2 regions of the Acidovorax carolinensis genome follow, and region 1 is predicted to be linked to the other one. Evidence: predicted binding sites of a transcription regulator. Region 1 holds the regulator's gene; the other holds the start of a gene.
The links. The regulator FNR, encoded in region 1, switches genes on or off when oxygen is low (the NO sensors DNR and NnrR bind a similar motif). The targets are predictions, from matches to a motif close to TTGATNNNNATCAA.
Positions count from the first base shown of each region.

Region 1 (10,923 bases):
CAAGCCCTGCAAGGGCGCCCAATCGCAGCTCCATTTCCTGCGCGTCCTGCAGCAGGATGGTTTCGGTCAGCTCCAGTTCCAGCAAGGTCGGTGGCAACTGGTGCACGGCCAGCAGACGGGTCACGCGTTCAACAAAATCAGTCTGGCGAAACTCCAGGGCAGACACATTGACGGACACCAAAATGGGCATGCCCTCGTGCATCCATTGGGCGGCCTCGCGCACGGCCTGCTCCATGACCCACGCCCCCAGCGTCACGATATAGCCCGACTCCTCGGCCAAGGGCACAAACTGTGCGGGTGACACCGCACCAAACTCGGGATCCGTCCAGCGGATGAGCGCTTCCGCCCCAACGATCCTGCCGGTAAGGAGATTCACCTGGGGCTGGTAATGCACGTCCAGACGCTGCTCACCCAGCGCCTGGCGCATGGCGTGCTCGAGCTTCATTCGAGACAACAGGTTCGCGTTCATCTGCGGCTGGTAGAAGCCATAGCTGCCACGCCCCCGATCCTTGACACGGTACATGGCTGTATCAGCCTGCTTGATGAGGTCGTCGAGAGTGGCCCCGTCCTGCGGATACAACGCCATGCCGATGCTGCACTGGATGGAGAACCCCATGCCATCGAGCAAATAGGGGCTGAGCATGTCATCCAGGATCCTGCGCGCCACGCTTTCCGCCACAACGGCGTCGGCCCCATGCAGGTAGATCACAAACTCATCGCCACCGAGGCGGCAGAGCATGTCCGTCTGTCGCAGACAGGCCTGCAGACGCTCGGCGACCAACTGCAATACCCGATCCCCAAAAGGATGACCGAGAGAGTCATTGATGATCTTGAACCGGTCGAGGTCCAGGAAAAGGATGGCAAAACCCGTGTCGCTGGCACGAGCGCCCTGGATTGCGGTATCCACGCGCTGAGACAGCAGCAGCCGGTTGGGCAGACCGGTCAGAACATCGCTGTACGCGAGCTCTTCAATGCGTTTTTGGGCAGCATGCTGCAACGTAAGGTCTCGCATGAAGCCAATGCTTTGCACCAGTCGGCCTTCGTCATCGCGCAGGGCCACCCAGGAAAGTTGCACGGCGCAGTAGGCGCCGTTGTCGCGGGGCAGCCAGAGCTCACCCTCCCAGTAGCCGTCGCTATTCCAACCCGCCAGTACCTGCTCCATGAACGAGGAATCCGACCCGTTACCGAAAAGGGACGCCGCCATACACCCCACGAAAGCGTCTGCACAGGGGCCTACCAATCGCTCGCAACCGGGGTTCATGCGCATCAAATGGTGCCGGCTGTCTGCGATGAAAATCGCATCCAGGCTGGAATCGAAAACCCGTGCAGCCAGGCGCAAGCTGGCCTGCATCTCGGCTTGGCGGGTGATATCCCTGAACGAATACACGCGCCCCACGGGGCGGCCCTGGTGAAGTTGGGGCACAACGCGACGCTCCACCGTCATGCCACCGTGCAACTGCAGGATGTCGGCGGTCTCCAGCAGCGGCTCACGCTCGATGGCAATCAGGCGTTCCTGGTAGTCCTGGCGATCCACCACTCTTGAGGCCATATGGTCATGCACCGCAGTGTCGTTGCGCTGCACCAGGAGGTCGCGGGGAATGCTCCAGATTTGCGCCAACCGCTGGTTGAAGGCGCGCACACGCCCGTCAAGACCGCACACCAGCATGCCGTCCGCAGCGGAGTCGAGGGTGGCGCGCAATTCCGAAAGCAGGGTCTCCAACTCCTGTTCTGTGGCCTCCTGGCTACTGCGATCGAGCATCGTCAGCATGAGAACCGCATGACCAGTGCATTGGTCCACACAGCTCACACTGCGATCGACTGGCACCAGCAAGCCATCTGGCCGCAACACACTGGTATGCGAGCGAATGCCCTCCAAAAGGGTGGCAAGGGGCCCAGCCCAGAATGCGTGATCCTCGGGCGTTGCCGCCAGGCATGTCACCGGCTTGCCCACCATGTCAACTGCGGACCTGCCGGCCAGTTGCTCGGCCGCCCTGTTCGCCTGCAGGATAAGTAAGCTGTTGCCATCCACAAGCCACACCGCCTCCAGCAGGCCGTCCAGCCAAGACTGCGGTGGCAACTGGCTCACGCTTGCGCCTCGTCAGGACCGGGATCCACCGCGCGCTCAAAAAAATAGCAGATCCGCTGACGGGGCGAAAGGTAGTCGAGGGAATCGCGCGGCAACTGGGCAGGTTTCAGGCTGCGACGTATGCCCAGTTCAGGCATCGCCTCCAGGTCCAGCACCGGTGCCTCATCCTTGGGAACCCGGGAATCGTGAACGATCACTTTGGGCCGAAGCGGCCTGGACGAGTTGACCGACACCACGATGGCGTAGCGGTCGTTGACAAGCTGGACCACCGATCCCGGCGGATACACGCCCATCATGCGGATGAAGGCGCCGAGCACCACCGGATCAAAGCGGGATTTGAGCTGGGCAAACATCACCGACAGGGCTTCGTGGGGCGTCAAGGCATCCACACCTGCCGCGGGATTGCACATCCGGTCGTAGTGGTTGACCAAGGCCAAAATCTGGCCCGGACGTCCCATGTCCTCGCCCACAAGATGCAAGGGAAATCCGCTGCCGTCTGCCATTTCATGGTGCTGCGCAATCGCTGTCAAGACCGAATCAGACAAGCCCATCAATTGCGCGAAGGTGACTGACTGCCCTACATGGGACTCATAACGCTGCCGTTCGGCCGGCATGAAGCCGGCGGTCGGCACGTTGAGCTTGCCCAGATCGTGCAGCAGCGCAGCGATACCGAGTTCGTGCAGTTCAGGGCTTTTCATGCCCAGCGCCTTGCCCAGCAAGAGGCTGATGACCATCACGTTGACCGGATGCAGTGCGCTGCTCTCGCCCACGCCCTCTGACAGGAGACGGATCACGGAGTCGCCGTTCGCGAGCAACTCCCTCAGGCAATCCGACACCACCGCCTCGCACTGGGTGCGAGCCAAGCCGGGCTGCTCTGCGACCGCACGCTCCACCGCCTGGTATTGCCGGGTGGCTTCGCCGAAGCGCTGGTTGCACGCGGCCAGCACCCGGTTCTGCAGCTGCAGGTGGGCACGGTTCTGGTCCGCGATGGAATCCTCGTCAGCAGAAACCACGGTCACTGCGTCTGCGCCCAATTCCGCAGCAAGGGTGTCGGGCGCGTCGCCGGGGACCGCATCCGGCGCAAACAGTTCAGGATCGCTTTTTTTGGGGAAGTAACGCACCTCTTTGAGACCCAGCTCCCTGAGGGTGGCGATCTGGTCTGCGGACACGATGCGAAAGCTGCTCACCGGGAACGGGTGACGCATCCAGCCCAAATCGAGCTGAACGTACATGCCGACACGAAGCTGGCTGATATCAATGAGGAGCGAAGAATTCACGACACAGGGGGCGAAACATGGTGATATGAATTCCACCAACAGTTACAGCAATTATCGCCATTTCGCCATCCAGCGCGCGCTTCGCAGCCAAAAAGCTGCAGCGTCGGGCAACTCTGCGACACAGAACCGTCAAAAGTACCTGAGGCTGCTGCCCAGAGCTACCCGCTCGAGCCCGGAGACTATCGACTACCGGCACCAGAGCGAGGGCTTATAGACCAGGTCCATCCACAAAGCCCAGCCTGCCACCCCCACCAACAATGCGCCCGCCAGCCGCGTTCCCCAATTGACCCGCGCGGCATTGAGGTGTGAACGCAACTTGCCCCACACCCAAGGGCCGCCCACCAGCCACAGGCCACTGCCCACACCAAACAGCGCCATGGTGGCAGCGCCCTGAAGCGCGCCCCCACTGAGCGCTGCAACCAGTAACGCAGAGTAAAGCAATCCGCAGGGCATGAGCGCCCAAAGCGCTCCCGCCACCATCAGCCCGCCCGGTGCACGGACAAGGGGTTGCACACGGCGCCAGGCCGTGCGACCGGCCTGCTCCACCCAGGCAGGCTGGCGCGCCTGCACCATCATCATCAACCCCCAGGCCATGACCGCGACATGCATCAGGGTCCATACCGGACTCAGGGCCATGGTTTGCTGCGTCAGCCAAGCCAGACTGTCCATGGCTAACGCCGCAAGGGCGCCCGCCCCGGCATAGCCCGACAGCCGCCCGACGTGGAACGCAAGCAACCGGCGCGGCACCCCACCCTGGGGACGCCACAGTACCGGCCGAGAGGTGGTGTTGCTGGCATCACCTGTGGTCGAACAGGTCGTCGCTTGACCCACGAGCGCACCGCAAGGTGCAGAGCACATGGCCAAGCAATGAGGCCCACCGGCGAGCCCCATGAGCAAGGCCGTTACGGCGAGGGGCGCAAGCATGAAACCTGATACTCCGTTGGAATGGTCACCCTAGATGATGCGCGAAAACCTCGCCCGATTGCGGTCAGCCTGCAGATAGCGGTCAAACACCATCGCGATGCCGCGCACAAAAAACCAGCCCATGGAGGTCACCTTGACGCCCTCGGCACTCAACACGACAAGCCCTTGCTCGGCCATGGTCTCCAACTGCTCCAGTTCGGGAGCGAAATACTTCCGAAAATCAATGAGCCACGCCTGATCGAGGGGTTCAAACTGCAATTCGCCCTGGCACATGAGCGCCATGATGACAGCCCTGCGCACCAGATCGTCACGGTTCAGGGCCAATCCTCGCACCACGGGCAAGCGCCCCTGGTCCAGGTGGTCGTAGTACTCCTCCAGCGACTTGGCGTTCTGACTGTAGGTGGCACCCACCCTGCCGATGGCTGACACGCCCAGGCCAATGAGATCGCAATCGGGCTGGGTGCTGTAGCCCTGAAAGTTGCGATGCAGTCGCCCCTGCCGTTTGGCAACAGCCAAAGCATCGGTGGGCAGGGCAAAGTGGTCCATGCCCACATAGACATACCCGCGTCCATGAATGCGTCCAGCGAGCGCGACAGCATGGTCACCTTGGCAGACGCTGCAGGCAACTCAGTCGATATGATGCGCCGCTGCGGCTTGAAACGATCGGGTAGATGGGCATAGGCGTACAAGGCAATCCGGTCGGGGCGCAATTGCACCACCTGTGCCAATGTACGGTCAAACGACTCGGGCGTCTGGCGTGGCAGCCCGTAGATCAGGTCCACGTTGACGGACTCAAAGCCCAGGGCGCGGGATGCCTCCACCAGCGCAAACACCTGATCTGCCGGCTGGATACGGTGCACCGCCTTCTGCACCTCGGTATCGAAATCCTGCACGCCGAAGCTCAGCCGGTTGAAACCCAGCTCAGCCAGCACTGCCAAGCGATCGGCAGTGACTGTGCGGGGATCGACCTCAATGGAGTATTCGCCGCCCGGAGCAAGCGAGAAGCTGCGACGCAGCGTTGCCATGAGCTGCCGCAGGCCGTCATCCGACAGAAAGGTTGGCGTGCCCCCGCCCAAGTGAAGCTGACTGACTACCTGCCCGGTGCCACAGTGGGCCGTGTACAGATCAATTTCGCGGCTCAGATAGCGCAAATACACATCGGCACGGTCATGGTGCTTGGTGATGATCTTGTTGCAAGCGCAGTAGTAACACAGCGATTCGCAAAACGGAATGTGGACGTACAGGGACAGCGGCAGCGCCATGGCCGTGGTACCCACCCGGCGCTGCGAGAGCGCCAGCACATAGTCCTCTTGCCCAAACGCCTCCACAAACCGATCTGCGGTGGGATAGGAGGTATAACGAGGTCCTGGCACGTCAAAACGGCGCAGAAGTTCTGGTGAAACAGCGGTCATGGGAAAATATCCTTGCGTGCATTGATACTGTGCCGTACCCTTCGACCGACGTCCTTGACTTTAATCAAGAACATGAAGGGACGCAGCGGTGACAATTTGATTCATATCAGCCGCCGGGCGCGCAGCGCGGGACAATTGCGTCCCAACAGATATCAGCCAATTATCCCGGCCCAACCAGGTTCCAGTGTCCATGAATCCGCAAACCATCAAAGTCGCCTGTTCCAACTGCAACCTGCGAGAACTGTGCATGCCCGTAGGTTTGAACGAACAGCAGTTGCAACGCATTGACGACATCGTGGCCGTGCGACGAAAGATCAAGCGTGGCGGTACCCTCTTTCGCAATGGAGAGTCATTCACTTCTCTCTATGCCATTCGCACAGGATTTTTCAAGACCTGCGTCGCCACGGAAGATGGGCGTGACCAGGTCACGGGTTTTCAGATGGCCGGTGAGATTATTGGGCTCGACGGCATCGTCAACGATCACCATACCTGCGACGCCATCGCCCTCGAAGACGCCGAAGTGTGCGTCATGCCCTTTGATCGCATCGAAGAACTGTCGCGCGAAGTCAACGCCCTGCAGCACCATGTTCACAAGATCATGAGCCGCGAAATCGTTCGCGAGCACGGTGTAATGCTTTTGCTCGGCAGCATGCGCGCCGAAGAGCGTCTTGCGGCGTTCCTTCTCAATCTGGTGCAACGCCTGCACGCCCGTGGGTTCTCGCAATCCGAACTGGTATTGCGGATGACGCGGGAAGAAATTGGCAGTTACCTGGGACTCAAACTGGAAACCGTGAGCCGCACGTTCTCGAAATTTGTGGAAGAAGGCACCGTGGAAGTGAAACAGCGCCATGTCCGCATTCTGGATACCGAGGCCCTCAAGCGCATCGTTAACAATCAGCAGGCCTGCCACTGATCGTCATACAGAAATGTGCCTCTTAGGGGCACGATGAAGCCTTGTGACAATCATCCGGGCGTGCCTGCGGGGCCACAGGGCAGCGGTTGAGTTCAAAGGGTGACATAGACAGCAGGGTCGTCAGCGCGCTGGCAACCATGGTAATGATCCAGAAAACAAAGAACGCAAGGGTATAAACGCCCTGGCGCGACAGCGTCAACGGCTGACCAAACCAATGCAGATCCTGCGGATCCACCATGGCGAAAACCAGCATTTCCAGAACGCCTGCTACCAAAAAGGCAGGCCATGCAATCCACATCAGGCGTTGCGTCCACATTGTGTTGTCTCCTAAGGTTTTGCTGAGGGGATTTGCCTACACCAGGCTAGCATCAAAGCTCAGCGAGGTTGATCCCCAGCAGGTGTCGCCGCGTGGTTACGGGCCTTGACTGCGGGAGCCAAACTTTTTTCAGGCTGCGCGAGCGTCTGGTTGATCTCAATTCCCTTGCGGTAATAGTCTTCCTCTACGACGGGGTCAGGCCGACTGACAGCCAGCCACAGCGTGACAAAGCCGGCGATCACCACAATGACCGGCCCGGCAATCACCAGCCAGACATGACCAAATCTCCACCAGGGCTGCGATTTAGGAGTAACAACGGGGCTGGATGACATAAAAATTTCTCAGCTTGTCAGCAATACAGTTCGCAAGACGCCCTGGAGCCATTAAGCGACCTTCACCTAACGTGGCACCAGGAAAATGGATTTCTCGGTAACTTTGCCACCGCTTTCCGGTGCCGAAATATCGAAATGAATCGTGTGAGAGCCCGGAGCGGCCGATCCATAGGGTATCTGGAGCCGCACAGCCACCCAGCGGGATTCTGCGGCACCAATTTCAATCTCCCGCTCCGATGCCACTTCAAGGCCATCGAGCCCGCTCGCTGCAATGCGATAGCGCTGCGCAGCCTCTGTGGCATTCATGATCTGCAACCGATACACGTTTTCGAGCTTACCGCCCGCAACAATGCGGGACAAGGCAGCACGGTCACGCACTATATCGACCTTCAAGGGGGTGCGTGTTGCCAGGCTGGCCAACATGCCCACACACAAGGCAATCAGAACCGCGGTGTAGATGAGCACGCGAGGACGCAAGACATGTCGCAAAATTTGCGACTGACTCCAGCGATGCAGGACACCATTTTGGGTCGAATAACGGATCAACCCCCTGGGGTAATGCATCTTGTCCATCACGGTGTTGCATGCATCCACACAAAGACCGCAGCCGATGCATTCATACTGCAGGCCCTTGCGGATGTCGATGCCCACGGGACAAACCTGAACACACAAGGTGCAATCGATGCAATCGCCCAAGCCCTTGGCCTTGTAGTCCACGGTCTTGACTCGTGGACCACGCGGCTCGCCACGGGCTTCGTCGTAGGTGACGATGAGCGTGTCCCGATCGAACATTGCGCTCTGGAAACGGGCGTAGGGACACATGTATTTGCACACCTGTTCCCGCATGAAGCCGGCATTGCCGTAGGTGGCGAATCCGTAGAAAAACACCCAGAAAATCTGCCAGCCGCCGGAAAAAGCCAACAGCTCAGGACCCAGCTCCCGAATCGGCACAAAATAACCGACAAAGGTAAAACCGGTCCAAAGTGCCACTGCCACCCACACGGCCTGCTTCAAGAACTTCTTGCGGATCTTTTCAAACGTCCAGGGGCTCGCATCCAGTCGCAGACGCGCACTGCGATCACCCTCGATCTTGTGCTCTATCCACATGAAAATCTCGGTATAGACCGTCTGTGGACACGCAAACCCGCACCACAACCGACCGGCAACCGCAGTGAACAGAAACAGCGAGAGCGCCGAGATAATCAGCAACCCCGTCAGGTAGATGAAATCCTGCGGATACAGAACCAATCCGAAAATATAAAACCGGCGGGCACCCAGATCAAACAGCACCATCTGGCGCTGGCCCCACTCAAGCCACGGCAACCCATAAAAAACGAGCTGCGTAAGAAACACCATGACCCAGCGCCAGCGCGCAAAGTACCCGCTGATCGACCGCGGATAAATCTTCTTTTGCGCTTCGTAGAGGGAAACGAATTCACCCTCTGCCGATGGCTCGGGTGTGGCCGCCGCAATGGGGATGACCTTGCGCGGAGGCCTGTCAGATGATGTCATGGTGCAGGCGGTGGAGGCAGAAAAACGAACACTTCAGAGGGCGACCCCAGCGGGATGCGGCAGGGTCGCCCCGATTTCAGCGGGCTGCTACGGGCTTGTTGGACAAGCCCCATACATACGATGCCAACACGCCGATCTGCGCGTCGGTCAACTTGTCGGCTTGCGCAGGCATCTGGTTCACCTTGCCATTGTTGATCATGGCGGTAATGGCCGCTTCGCCCCAACCGTGCAACCAGATGTCGTCCGTGAGGTTGGGCGCGCCCAGCGCCTGGTTGCCCTTGCCGTCCATGCCGTGGCAGGCGGCGCATGAGACGAACTTGGACTTGCCCAGCGATGCCCGCAAAGAATCATGCGGACTGCCCGACAGGCTCAGCACGTAATGCGACAGATTGCGCACATCTTCCGGCGAACCCACTGCGGCAGCCATGGGAGGCATGTTGCCGATGCGCCCCTTTTCCAGCGTTTCGCGGATTTTCTCGGGGGTGCCGCCATGCAGCCAGTCGGTGTCTGCCAGGTTGGGGAATCCCTTGCTGCCGCGCGCATCCGAACCGTGGCACTGGGCGCAGTTGTTCATGAACAGGCGCTCGCCAATGGCATGGGCTTGCGGGTCGACCGCGACGTCTTCCGGCTTCATCGACGCGAAGCGTGCATACAGTGGTTCGATTTCCGTCTTGGCCTTGGCCATTTCGGCCTCGTATTCACCCTTTTGCGTCCAGTTCAACTTGCCCGTGAAGGTGCCAAGACCGGGGTAGGCAGCCAGATAGCCCAGACCGAAGATGATGGTGATGACGAACAGCCACACCCACCAGCGCGGCAGGGGGTTGTTCATTTCGACCAGGTCCTCGTCCCAAACGTGGCCGGTGGTGTTGTCGGATGTGGCCATCACCTTCTTGCGGCCTGCCATCCAAAGCAGGATGCCGCAGGCGATGATGCCGACCAGGGTCAGCGTGGTCACAAAGACCGACCAGAAATTGCTGGTGAAGTCACTCATGGGGTGTTCTCGTTCTGGTAAAGGTCAATCTTGCTCGAAAGGCAGCCGGGCTGCCTCATCAAACCGGGACTTGTTGCGGCCCCTGTAGGCCCAAACCCAGATGCCAATAAAGCAGGCCATCGATGCCAAAGTGGCGACGATGCGCATGGTCGTGATGTCCATGGCAAATCTCCTTTATTTGAGCGCGCGGCCCATGACTTGAAGGTACGCAACCAGGGCATCCAGCTCGGTCTTGCCCTTGACGTCGGCGGCAGACGCTGCGATCTGCTCGTCGGTGTAAGGTACGCCGACAGTCCGCAAAGCCTTCATGCGTGGAGCCACATCCGCCGGATCAATGGCGTTCTTCTCGAGCCACGGATACGCGGGCATATTGGACTCTGGCACCACGTCACGCGGATTGTTCAAATGGATGCGATGCCATTCATCGCTGTACTTGCCACCCACGCGATGCAGATCGGGGCCCGTGCGCTTGCTGCCCCACTGGAAGGGGTGGTCATAGACAAACTCGCCAGCCACCGAGTAGTGGCCATAGCGCAGGGTTTCGGCGCGGAACGGACGGATCATCTGCGAGTGGCAGTTGTAGCAACCCTCGCGGATATAGATGTCGCGGCCCACCAGTTGCATGGAGCTATAGGGCTCCACGCCCTTGACCGCCTCGGTCGTGGACTTCTGGAAGAAAAGGGGCACGATTTCCACCAGACCGCCAATGGCGATCACCAGCAGAATCAGCACGATCATCAGGAAGTTATTGGTTTCCACCTTCTCGTGGGTGAAGCCGCCAGAAGCATTTTGGTTGTTGTCAGACATGAATAGGCTCCTTGGGGCTCAGGCGTGGGCAGCGTTCACGGCGGGGATGGCCACCTTGACAGAACGACCCGAAATAGCGGTTGCCCACACGTTCCAGGCCATGATGATCATGCCGCCCAGATACAGCAGACCGCCGGCCACACGGATTACATAGAACGGATAGGTGGCCTTGACGCTTTCGACGAAGGTATAGGTCAAGGTGCCATCCGCATTGATGGCACGCCACATCAGGCCCTGCATCACGCCGGCAATCCACATCGCGGCGATATACAGCACGATGCCGATGGTGGCCATCCAGAAGTGCAGCTCAATCGCCTTGATGGAATGCATCTTTTCCCGGCCAAACAGACGAG
Region 1 covers NZ_CP021361.1:1,599,243-1,610,165, reverse strand. The annotation lists gene CBP34_RS07585 (sensor domain-containing protein) at 1-2,086, opposite strand, end outside; gene CBP34_RS07580 (HD-GYP domain-containing protein) at 2,083-3,363, opposite strand; gene CBP34_RS07575 (sulfite exporter TauE/SafE family protein) at 3,550-4,287, opposite strand; partial or broken gene hemN (oxygen-independent coproporphyrinogen III oxidase) at 4,318-5,699, opposite strand; gene fnr (fumarate/nitrate reduction transcriptional regulator Fnr) at 5,890-6,612, shown strand; gene CBP34_RS07560 (hypothetical protein) at 6,635-6,928, opposite strand; gene CBP34_RS07555 (FixH family protein) at 6,988-7,260, opposite strand; gene ccoG (cytochrome c oxidase accessory protein CcoG) at 7,327-8,772, opposite strand; gene ccoP (cytochrome-c oxidase, cbb3-type subunit III) at 8,849-9,763, opposite strand; gene CBP34_RS07540 (cbb3-type cytochrome oxidase subunit 3) at 9,788-9,925, opposite strand; gene ccoO (cytochrome-c oxidase, cbb3-type subunit II) at 9,938-10,570, opposite strand; gene ccoN (cytochrome-c oxidase, cbb3-type subunit I) at 10,589-10,923, opposite strand, start outside.

Region 2 (10,923 bases), 1.1 Mb from region 1:
GGCCAACAGCAAAATGCCCAGCCCGCCGTTGAAGTAGCCGCCATATGCCGCCACGGCCAGCACGCCCGCGGTGGCCTTGGCGGTCGACGGCTTGCCACCGGCCAGCAGCCGGCGCAGTTGCGGCCCGAACGCAAACAGCGCCGTGGCCGCCAGCAGCAGCCAGGGCACCACGCGGCGGAAGGTGGCGTCGGGCGTGACCAGCAGCAGCGCCGCACCCGCCGCACCGCCGATGAGCGACAGCACCACCAAGAGGCGCATCGACAGCCCGGGCGGCGGGGCGGTGTCTTCGCGAAAGCCCCAGGCGCCCGCCATGTAGCCGGGCAGCAGTGCCACGGTGCCGGTGGCATTGGCCACCACGGGCGGCACGCCGGTGAAGACGAGGGCGGGCAGTGTCAGAAAGCTGCCGCCACCGGCGACGGCATTGAGGGCGCCGGCAACGAAGGCGGCGGTGAGCAGCAGGGCAATTTCGAACATGTCTCTCCTGATGGCTTGGGGCGTTTTGCGGCTTGCACCGAAGGGAGGATGGTAGGGGCTGGCGCCGTTCCCGCCCTTCGCGGTTTTGTGAATCTGCTGTGCGCAAAAGTGGCGCAATCGCGGCGCGGCCCCGCAGGGGCAAGAGTCAGAGTCAGACGCGTTGCTTGCCCAGTTTGCGGCTGAGTGTGCGGCGGTGCATGCCCAGTCGGCGCGCGGCTTCGGAGATGTTGAAGTCGGTTTCTGCCAGCACCTGGTGAATGCGCTCCCATTCCAGGGTCTTGATGGAACTGGAGCGGTTGCTCAGTTCGACATCGGCATTGCCTTCCTGCAGGCCGAAGGCGGCTTCGATGTCATCGGTGTTGGACGGCTTGGCCAGGTAATGCGCCGCGCCCAGCTTGATGGCCTCCACCGCGGTGGCAATACTGGCGAAGCCGGTCAGCACCACGATGTGCATGGGAGCGTGGTGCACATGGAGCTTGCGCACGCAGGCCAGGCCCGATGCCTCGCCCTTGAGCTTGAGGTCCACCACCGCATAGTCGGGGGTGTGTTCGGTCAGCAGATCATCCATGCGCGCCACGCTGTCGGCGTGCAGCACCCGGTAGCCACGCCGCTCGAACGAGCGTGCCAGGGTGCGGGCAAAGGCTTCGTCATCCTCCACGATGAGCAGCAAGCGTTCAGTGTCCATGGGTGCCTTGTGTGCTGTCCTGCAGTGCGATGTTGGCCAGTGCCATCGTGATGGTGACTTCTGCGCCACCCTCGGGGCGGTTGCGCGCCACCAGGCTGCCGCCCAGGGTGCGTGCCACGTTCATCGACAGGAACAGGCCCAGCCCGCCGCCAGGGCGCCCCTTGGTGGACTGGTAGGGTGTGCCGATTTGCGCCAGCACCTCTGGCGAAAACCCCGGCCCCCGGTCCGTTACCACGATGCGCAACGCATCGTCATCGCGCTGCGAGAGCAGGGCCACCCAGTCGGGTGACGCGTCCCGGGCATTGTCCAGCACATTGAAAACCATTTGCTGGAGCGTGGTATCGGCGACCATGGGGCTGTCGTTCTGGATGCGGTTGTCATAGACAAACGTGTCGATCGAGCGCGTGGCGCGCCAGTCACTGACCAGGGTGTCCAGAAACTGGCAGACCGTGGTCTGGCTGGAGTCTTCGCCGCGCGTTTCGCCCGCAGTCAGCAGGATGCCGCTCACGATGGCCTTGCAGCGCTGCACCTGGGTTTGCATTTCGGCGATTTCTTCCTGCAGCACCGGGTCTGTTGCCAGGGCCGGGATGCGCCGCCAGTCGCCCAGGATGACGGCCATGGTGGCCAGCGGGGTGCCCAGCTCGTGCGCGGCCCCCGAGGCCAGCAGGCCCATGCGGACGATGTGTTCTTCCTCGGCTGCCCTCTGGCGCGCCGCAGCCAGCCGTGCATCGCGCCGGCGCAGATCGTGGCTGATGCGCGTGATGAAGATGACCACCAAAATGGCGTTGATCATGAAGCACACCAGCAGACCCAGCACATAGGGACTGGCCCAACCCTCGTGCAGGTTGGTGGCCAGGGGCAGCGGCTGGCTGTGCTGTGCCAGCAGTACCACGCACGACGATGCGACCAGCACGATGAACCACATGTAGCCTGCCCGCAACAGCATGGCGCTCACGGCAATCTGCAGCAGGTACAAAAACACGAAGGGGTTGCTGATGCCCCCGCTCAGGTACAGCTGCGCAGTCAGTGCGGCCACATCCACCAGCAGGGCGAGAAATATCTCGACATCGTGAACGCTGCGTCCGCTGCGCCAGCGCACCAGGCTGGCCAGGTTGAAGAGCGCCATGCAGCCCACGATGGTGAGCATCTCCTGCAGCGGCAGGGGCATGCCCAGGCTGTAGTGGGTGGCTTCGATGGTGAGCAGTTGGCCCACTACGGCGATCCAGCGCAGCTGGATTAGCTGGTGCAGGTTCTTGAGGCCGGCGGATGCATTCGCAAAGCGGGCCTTGCTCGAGGGCGGGATGGAAGGGCTTGCGCTACTGTTCATGGGCGGGGTCTTTGCTGCGGGACGTACGCAGCCGGACCTCGTAGCGTGCCATAACCCCCGCCGCCACCACAACCAGGAGTGCCATTCCAAACCATGTGAGCGCATAGACCAGGTGGGTGTTGGCAAAGCGCACCACCGTCATGCCCTGGCGCGGCCACGGACCCTGCGGTGACGAGGAAAGTTCTGTCGTGCTGGCGCCTTGCAGCGCAGGTATGCCTGCATCCACAAAGAATGGTGCAGCCTGCGTGAGTTGGCGGCTCCGGGCAATGGCTGCTACGTCGCGCGAATGCCAGCGTTGCGCCGCCGGGTCATTGCGGCGCAAGAATCCACCGCCAGGCTCGCTCATGCGCAGCAAGCCTTCGACCGTGACGGGTTCCGCCGCTGCAATGGCCTGGCGTCCCTGCCACTGTGCGCGCTGCTCCGGTGGAATGAATCCCCGGTTGACCAGCACCTGCGTGCCATCGGTCAGTTGCAAAGGGGTGAGCACCCAATAGCCCGACCCGAGTGCGGTGGTGGCCTGTGTCAGCACGGTTTTTTCTGCCAACCATTGCCCCTGCAGGCGCACGGCTTGGTATCCATGCGTGGCAGCATCCACCTGGGGCCACTGTGCCTGAGGAGGCAATGCGCCGGGCGCTGCCTGGATGCGCTGCGTGACGCGCTCGATGAGGTCGAGTTTCCAGGCGCGGCGCTGCACCTGCCACACACCCAGTGCGATGAATCCCATGAAAAGCGCGATGCCCACCAAAGTGAGCATCGCCAGGGTTGCGTTGGAATGCGGGCCCTTGCGGCCCGCCTGCGGTGTGGACACAGTGGGGAGGTGCCGGTCAGGGGGCGGTGTTGTGCGCAGCACCCGGCCCGTGCTGCGCCGCGGCGGTCGCCTGCGGGTGCTCGGGCATCATGTTGGTGTTCATGTGAAACATGACCCACAGCGTGCCGGCGATGGCAATGGCCACAAACACCACGGTGAAGATGGTGGACAGCAGGGTCCAGCCGCCTTCGACCTTGCCGTTCATGTGCAGGAAAAACACCATGTGCACCAGGATCTGGATCACCGCAAAGCCACCGAGTACCAGCACGGCGGTGTTGCGGTCGGCAATCACCTTGGCCATGACCAGCCAGAACGGAATGGCGGTGAGGATGATGGACAGCACAAAACCGGCCATATAGCCCGAGAAGGTGCTGTGCGGGCCATCATCATGGTGACCGTGATGGTCGTCATGCCCATGGGCATTGTGTGTGTGTTGTGCGCTCATTTACAGCACCCCCATCAGGTACACAAAAGTGAAGACACCGATCCAGACCACGTCCAGAAAGTGCCAGAACATCGACAGGCACATCAGGCGGCGAGTATTCGCAGGGATCAGGCCATGCTTGCCAATCTGGACCATCAGCACCACCAGCCAGATCAGGCCAAAGGTGACGTGCAGACCGTGGGTGCCCACCAGCGTGAAGAACGCCGACAGGAAGGCGCTGCGCTGCGGGCCTGCGCCCTGGTGGATGAGGTGCGAGAACTCATACAGCTCCAGACCCAGGAAGCAAAGGCCAAGCACCCCGGTGACTGCCAGCCAGGCGAGTGTGGTCTTGACGTTTTGCTTCTGCTTTTCCAGCATGGCAAAGCCGAAAGTGATGGATGACAGCAGCAGGAAGGCCGTGTTGAGTGCCACCAGCGGCAGGTCAAACAGCTGCGCGCCCGTGGGACCGGCCGCATAGCTGCGGCCCAGCACTCCGTAGGTGGCAAACAGGGCGGCAAAGATGAGGCAGTCGCTCATCAGGTACAGCCAGAAACCCAGGGCCGTGCCGTTTTCGGGATGGGGCTCATGTGCGAGGTGGTACTCGCGCTGGGCCAGGGCGCCTGCGGCGGCGCCAGCGGGGAGGCGGATATCAGACATGGCGGGCCAGTTGGAGTGTGCGGGCTTCTTCGGTGGAGATCACTTCGGATGCCGGGATGTAGAAGTCACGCTGGTAGTTGAACGTGTGGACGATGGCGGCCAGCAGCAGCGCGGCAAACGACACGCCTGCCAGCAGCCACATGTGCCAGATCAGTGCAAAGCCGAAGACCAGCGACAGGGCCGATATCACTGCTCCCGAGCCCGTGTTGGCAGGCATGTGGATGGGGGCAAAACCAGTGTGCGGCCGCTGGTAGCCGTGCTTCTTCATGTCCCACCATGCGTCAATTTCATGCACCACGGGAGTGAAGGCAAAGTTGTAGTCGGGCGGGGGCGAGGAGGTGGCCCATTCCAGCGTGCGCGCATCCCAGGGGTCGCCGGTCCAGTCGCGCAGCTGCTCGCGCTTGAGGTAGCTCACCACGATCTGGATCAGGAAGCAGGCGATGCCCAGAGCAATCAGGAAGGCGCCGAACGCCGCGATCTGGAACCAGATTTGCAGCGACTGGTCTTCAAAGTGGTTGGCGCGGCGTGTCACTCCCATCAGGCCCAGCACATACAGCGGGCCAAACGCCACCCAGAAGCCCACCACCCACAGCCAGAACGAGCGCAGGCCCCAGGTGCGGTCAAGCTTGTAGCCAAAAGCCTTGGGGTACCAGTAGTTGATGCCGGCAAACAGGCCAAACAGCACGCCGCCAATGATCACGTTGTGGAAGTGGGCGATCAGGAACAGGCTGTTGTGCAGCACGAAGTCGGCCGGAGGCACGGCCAGCAGCACGCCGGTCATCCCGCCGATGGCAAAGGTGATCATGAAGGCCACCGTCCACATCATGGGCAGCTCGAAGCGGATGCGGCCCTTGTACATGGTGAACAGCCAGTTGAAGATCTTCGCGCCCGTCGGGATCGAGATGATCATCGTCGTGATGCCAAAGAAGGTGTTCACGCTCGCGCCCGAGCCCATGGTGAAGAAGTGGTGCAGCCACACCAGATACGACAGGATGGTGATCACCACCGTGGCATACACCATCGAGGTGTAGCCAAACAGGCGCTTTTTGCAGAACGTGGCCACCACCTCGGAGAAGATGCCAAAGCAGGGCAAGATCAGGATATAGACCTCGGGGTGGCCCCAGATCCAGATCAGGTTCACGTAGAGCATGGGGTTGCCGCCCAGTTCGTTGGTGAAGAAGTTCGTGCCCACGTAGCGGTCCAGCGACATCAGCACCAGCGCGGCCGTCAGCACGGGGAAGGACGCAACGATCAGCGCGTTGGTGCACAGGGCCGTCCAGGTGAAGACGGGCATCTTCATCAGGCTCATGCCGGGCGCGCGCATCTTGATGATGGTCACGATCAGGTTGATGCCCGACAGCGTGGTGCCCACCCCGGCAATCTGCAGCGCCCAGATGTAGTAATCCAGCCCGGTGCTCGGGCTCTGCGCGCCCAGGTTCGAGAGCGCCAGCCAGCCCGAGGTGGAAAACTCGCCCAGGAACAGCGACACCATCACCAGCACGGCGCCGGCAGTGGTCATCCAGAAACTGAAGTTGTTCAGGAACGGGAAGGACACGTCGCGCGCGCCAATCTGCAGCGGCACCAGGTAGTTCATCAGCCCCGTGACCAGCGGCATGGCTACGAAGAAGATCATGATCACGCCGTGCGCGGTGAAGATCTGGTCGTAATGGTGCGGCGGCAGGTAGCCGAGGTTGTCGTCAAAAGCCATGGCCTGTTGCAGGCGCATCATCACGGCATCGGCAAAGCCGCGCAGCAGCATCACCAGGCCCAGGATCATGTACATGATCCCGATCTTTTTATGGTCGATGCTGCAGATCCAGTCGCGCCACAGCGGGCCCCACAGGCGGAACTTGGTGATGCCCGCCATGACGGCGATACCGCCCAGTACGACGGCGATGAAGGTCCACAGCACGATGGGCTCATGCGCCATCGGTACGGCGTCCCAGCTCAGTCGGCCCAGAGCCCAGTGGGAGGGAGAAACGGTTTCGGAGAACATAGGGAGACTCATTGGCGGAGGCTGGCACCGGATGTCGGTGCGTTGCGGTTGTCGATGGCGGCCACCACCTGGGCGGCGTTCTGCGCGGTGCACCAGTCCTGCGGCAGGTTCAGGCCTGCGGCGCGCACATAGGCATCACCGCCATGGGCGTCGATGGCCATCATGTGGTGCATGCACATCTTTCCGTCTTCCACGCAGCGGTTGAGCACCTTGTCGTACAGGCCTTCTTCCACGCTGGCAAAGCGCTGGACGGGATCGCGCTCGCTGGGCTTGGCCAGGTTCAGGTAGGCGCCCTTGTCCAGGGGCTTGCCTTCCGTCTTTGCTTTTTGCACCCACTGTGCAAAGTCATCGTTGCTCAGACCGTGGAACTTGAAGGTCATGCCCGAGAAGCCCGCGCCGCTGTAGTGCGACGACATGCCCTTGAATACGCCGGGCTTGTTGATCACCGCGTTCAGCTCTGTCTGCATGCCCGGCATGGCGTAAATCATTCCGGCGAGGTCCGGCACGTAAAACGCGTTCATGGTGGACGTGGCTGTCAGCTTGAACAGGATGGGGCGGTCCACCGGGGCAGCCAGCTCGTTCACCATGGCAATGCCTTGCTCGGGATAGAAGAAAAGCCACTTCCAGTCCATCGCCACCACCTGCACCTCCAGCGGCGTCACGTTGGCGGCCAGAGGACGCTGGGCGTCGATGCGGTCCAGCGGACGATAGGGGTCGAGCTTGTGGGTGCCGATCCAGGTCAGCGCCCCCAGGGCGATGATGATGAGCAGCGGCACGGTCCAGATCACCAGCTCCAGTGTGGTGGAGTGGTGCCACTCGGGGTCGTATTCGGCCTCGGTGTTGCCCTGGCGGTACTTCCAGGCAAAAAAGAGGGTGAGCGCGATCACCGGCACGATGATGACGAGCATCAGCAGCGTGGCGGTGATGACCATCTGACCTTGTTGGGCTGCGATATCGCCGGCCGGGTTCAGAACGACCGCCTTGCTGCAGCCGGCGAGTAAGGTCGTCATGGCGACGGCTGCAAGCCAGGCGGGCCTGCGAAGTTTCTTGTTTTTGAGCATGCTGGGGGTGGCGCGACCACGAAGTGCTTAGGGGTAAACGCGAGTGACTGAGGATTCGCAATGTAGTACTGCCAGCGAAATTGTCCATTGGACATTTTGTCCAAGATCAATGATGCCCCGCCGGTTTTGTGCTTGTCTCGGTGGTTTTCCTGCGTCTTCTGCGCACGGCAATTTGCCCATTTTGGGGTGCTGGTCATCAGGGTTTTCCTATGGGCCAAGTCCGCAAAAGCGCTGCGACAAGGGGGCTTTCCGGTGTAGAACAGAGCTGTTCGCATCCGTTGCTTGAGGAGTGTCAATATGGTCAGCCAAATTTCTGCCGCACTGCCTGTGCCCAATTTTGAGAGTTCGGTGTCGCTGGCGCGGGCCCATACCGATGAGGATGTGACGCCCGGCGAGATCGCGGTGGGGGTGATCATTGGGCGGTCGTCCGAATACTTTGATTTCTTTGTGTTCGGCATTGCGAGCGTGCTGGTTTTTCCCTCGCTGCTTTTCCCGTATCTGTCGCGGCTGGACGGCACCTTGATGGCCTTTGCCATCTTTTCACTGGCGTTTGTGGCGCGGCCGGTGGGCACGGCGATTTCCATGGCGGTGCAGCGGCGCTGGGGGCGGGGCACCAAGCTGACGCTGGCGCTGTTCCTGCTGGGGGCGTGCACTGCGGGCATGGCGTTCTTGCCCGGCTACGCGTCGGCGGGAGGCAAGGCCATTGCTGCGCTCGTCATCCTGCGCATCGGGCAGGGGCTGGCGTTGGGGGGCACCTGGGATGGTTTGCCCTCGCTGCTGGCCATGAGCGCTCCCCAGGAGCGGCGCGGCTGGTTTGCCATGATCGGGCAGCTGGGCGCCCCAGTGGGTTTCATTCTGGCGGCCAGCCTGTTTGCCTACCTGTACAGCAGCCTCAGTGTGGCTGAATTCCTCGACTGGGGATGGCGCTATCCCTTCTTTGTCGCCTTTGCCATCAATGTGGTGGCCCTGTTTGCCCGTTTGCGCCTGGTGGTGGGCCAGTCGTATGCCGAGCGGTTGCAGCAGCTTGAGCTGCAGCCGGTGAGCGCAACCCAGGTGATGCGCCATGAAGGCGGCAATGTGCTGCTGGGCGCCTTTGCCGCGCTGGCCAGCTTTGCGTTGTTCCATCTGGCCACGGTGTTTCCGTTGTCGTGGATTGCCATGTATTCGGAACAATCCATCACCGAAGTGCTCAGTGTTCAGATTGTGGGTGCTTTGCTGGCAGCTGCCGCCATGGTGCTGTCCGGGTGGCTGGCCGACCGGGTGGGGCGACGCAATCTGCTCGGTGCCATGGCGGTCTTGATCGGGCTGTTCAGCTTCACCGCGCCCTGGCTGCTGGGCGCCGGCCAGGTGGGCAACAACGTGTTCCTGCTCGTCGGGTTTGTGCTGCTGGGGCTGTCGTATGGTCAGGCATCGGGTACGGTCACGGCCAATTTCTCGGCCCGATACCGTTACACCGGGGCTGCGTTGTCGGCCGACCTGGCGTGGCTGCTCGGGGCTGGCTTTGCCCCTTTGGTGGCTTTGGGGCTTTCGGCCCGGTTTGGCGTGGGGGCCGTATCGCTGTATTTGCTGTCGGGGGTGGTGTGCACCCTGGCGGCCCTGCGTATCAACCGGCTGATCGAGCGCAAGGAGTGACTGTGCCGATGGGGATGCGCCCCAGCGGCGCGCCCCGCCTTGGTTGCGCTTATCTGGCGTAGGGGTCGGCAAACCCCAGCTCCTGCAGGATGGCGGTTTCGTAGGCCTCCATCTCGTCGGCATCGGCGGTGCTGGTTTCGTGGTCCCAGCCCTGGGCGTGCAGCGTGCCGTGCACCAGCAGGTGGGCGTAGTGTTCTTCCAGGCTCTTGTTCTGCTCGTGCGCCTCGCGCTCGACCACGGGGCGCAGAGCACCAGGTCGGCGGTCACCACGGGCTCCTGCGTGTAATCGAAGGTGAGCACGTTGGTGGCGTAGTCTTTCTTGCGGTAGTCGCGGTTCAGTTGCTGGCCTTCTTCGGCATCGACGATGCGCACGGTGATCTCTGCATCGGTGGCCAGCGCGTGGCGAATCCAGCGCGTGACCTTGTGGCGCGGCAGCACGGCGCGGTGGGCGGCGGCGCCGTCAAAACGGCCGAACTGCAGCGACAGGGAGAGTTGATTCAAGGTCATTTATGCCTTTGGCGCTTATGTATCAAGCGCTAATAGCTATTAAATAAGGAGCATTCATGCGGCCCGACCACGCAGGGCCGGCGCGCGGCGTGGCGCGTCATAGGCGTCCACAATGCGCGCCACCAGCGGATGGCGCACCACGTCGGCGCTGGTGAAGCGCGTCACGGCGATGCCCTTCACGCGCTTCAAGACGCGCTCGGCGTCGATCAGGCCGCTCATGGCGCCCTTGGGCAGATCAATCTGGCTCACGTCGCCCGTCACCACCGCCTTGGCGCCAAAGCCGATGCGGGTGAGGAACATCTTCATCTGCTCGGGCGTGGTGTTCTGCGCTTCGTCGAGGATCACAAAGGCGTTATTCAGCGTGCGCCCGCGCATGAAGGCCAGCGGGGCGATTTCGATGGCGTTGCGCTCGAACGCCTTTTGCACCTTGTCGTAGCCCATCAGCTCATAGAGGGCGTCGTACAGCGGCCGCAAATACGGGTCCACCTTCTGCGCCAGGTCGCCCGGCAGAAAGCCCAGACGCTCACCCGCCTCGACGGCGGGGCGCGTCAGCACGATGCGCTGCACGGCGCTGCGCTCGAGCGCATCCACGGCGCAGGCCACGGCCAGATAGGTCTTGCCCGTGCCGGCAGGGCCGATGCCGAAGGTGATGTCGTGCGTGGCAATGTTTTCGAGGTACAGGTTTTGCGTGGGCGTGCGCCCGCGCAGGTCGGCCCGGCGGGTGTTGAGCACGATGGCGCCCTCGGGCGCCTCCACCAGCGAGCTGTCGCCCGCCAGCATGAGCTGCAGGTAGTCCTCGGTGATGGGGCGTTCGGCCATTTCGTACAGGGCCTGCAGCAACTCCATGGCCTGCGTGGCCTTGGCCTTGGGGCCGTCCACCTTGAACTGCTCATGCCGGTGCGCAATGCTTACCTGCAGGGCCACCTCGATGGTGCGCAGGTGCACGTCGGCCGGGCCGCACAGGTGCGTGAGGCGGGTATTGTTGTGGGGAGTGAAGGTGTGGCGCAGGATCACGCGGATAATTCCCGTTGGATCGCCGCAGGGCGCGGCAAAGGACATCAATGATAGGCAAATTGACCGGCACCCTGCTGGAGAAGAACCCGCCCGAGGTGCTGCTGGACTGCCACGGCGTGGGTTACGACGTGAATGTGCCCATGAGCACCTTCTACAACCTGCCCGCCGTGGGCGAGCGCGTGAGCCTGCTCACGCAGTTCATCGTGCGCGAGGATGCGCAGTTGCTGTATGGCTTTGGCACAGCGCCCGAGCGCCAGGCGTTTCGCGAACTCATCAAAATTTCGGGCGTGGGGCCGCGCACGGCGCTGTCCATTCTCTCGGGCATGGGCGTAGGCGAT
Region 2 covers NZ_CP021361.1:452,826-463,748, forward strand. The annotation lists gene CBP34_RS02195 (sulfite exporter TauE/SafE family protein) at 1-474, opposite strand, end outside; gene CBP34_RS02200 (response regulator transcription factor) at 626-1,159, opposite strand; gene CBP34_RS02205 (ATP-binding protein) at 1,149-2,486, opposite strand; gene CBP34_RS02210 (SURF1 family protein) at 2,476-3,294, opposite strand; gene cyoD (cytochrome o ubiquinol oxidase subunit IV) at 3,311-3,739, opposite strand; gene cyoC (cytochrome o ubiquinol oxidase subunit III) at 3,740-4,375, opposite strand; gene cyoB (cytochrome o ubiquinol oxidase subunit I) at 4,368-6,371, opposite strand; gene cyoA (ubiquinol oxidase subunit II) at 6,380-7,432, opposite strand; gene CBP34_RS02235 (MFS transporter) at 7,730-9,064, shown strand; partial or broken gene ybeY (rRNA maturation RNase YbeY) at 9,114-9,571, opposite strand; gene CBP34_RS02245 (PhoH family protein) at 9,626-10,585, opposite strand; gene ruvA (Holliday junction branch migration protein RuvA) at 10,633-10,923, shown strand, end outside.
Region 2: cyoA (ubiquinol oxidase subunit II) is a predicted target of FNR. The motif match lies at 7,529-7,542, and genes of this name have one in related genera.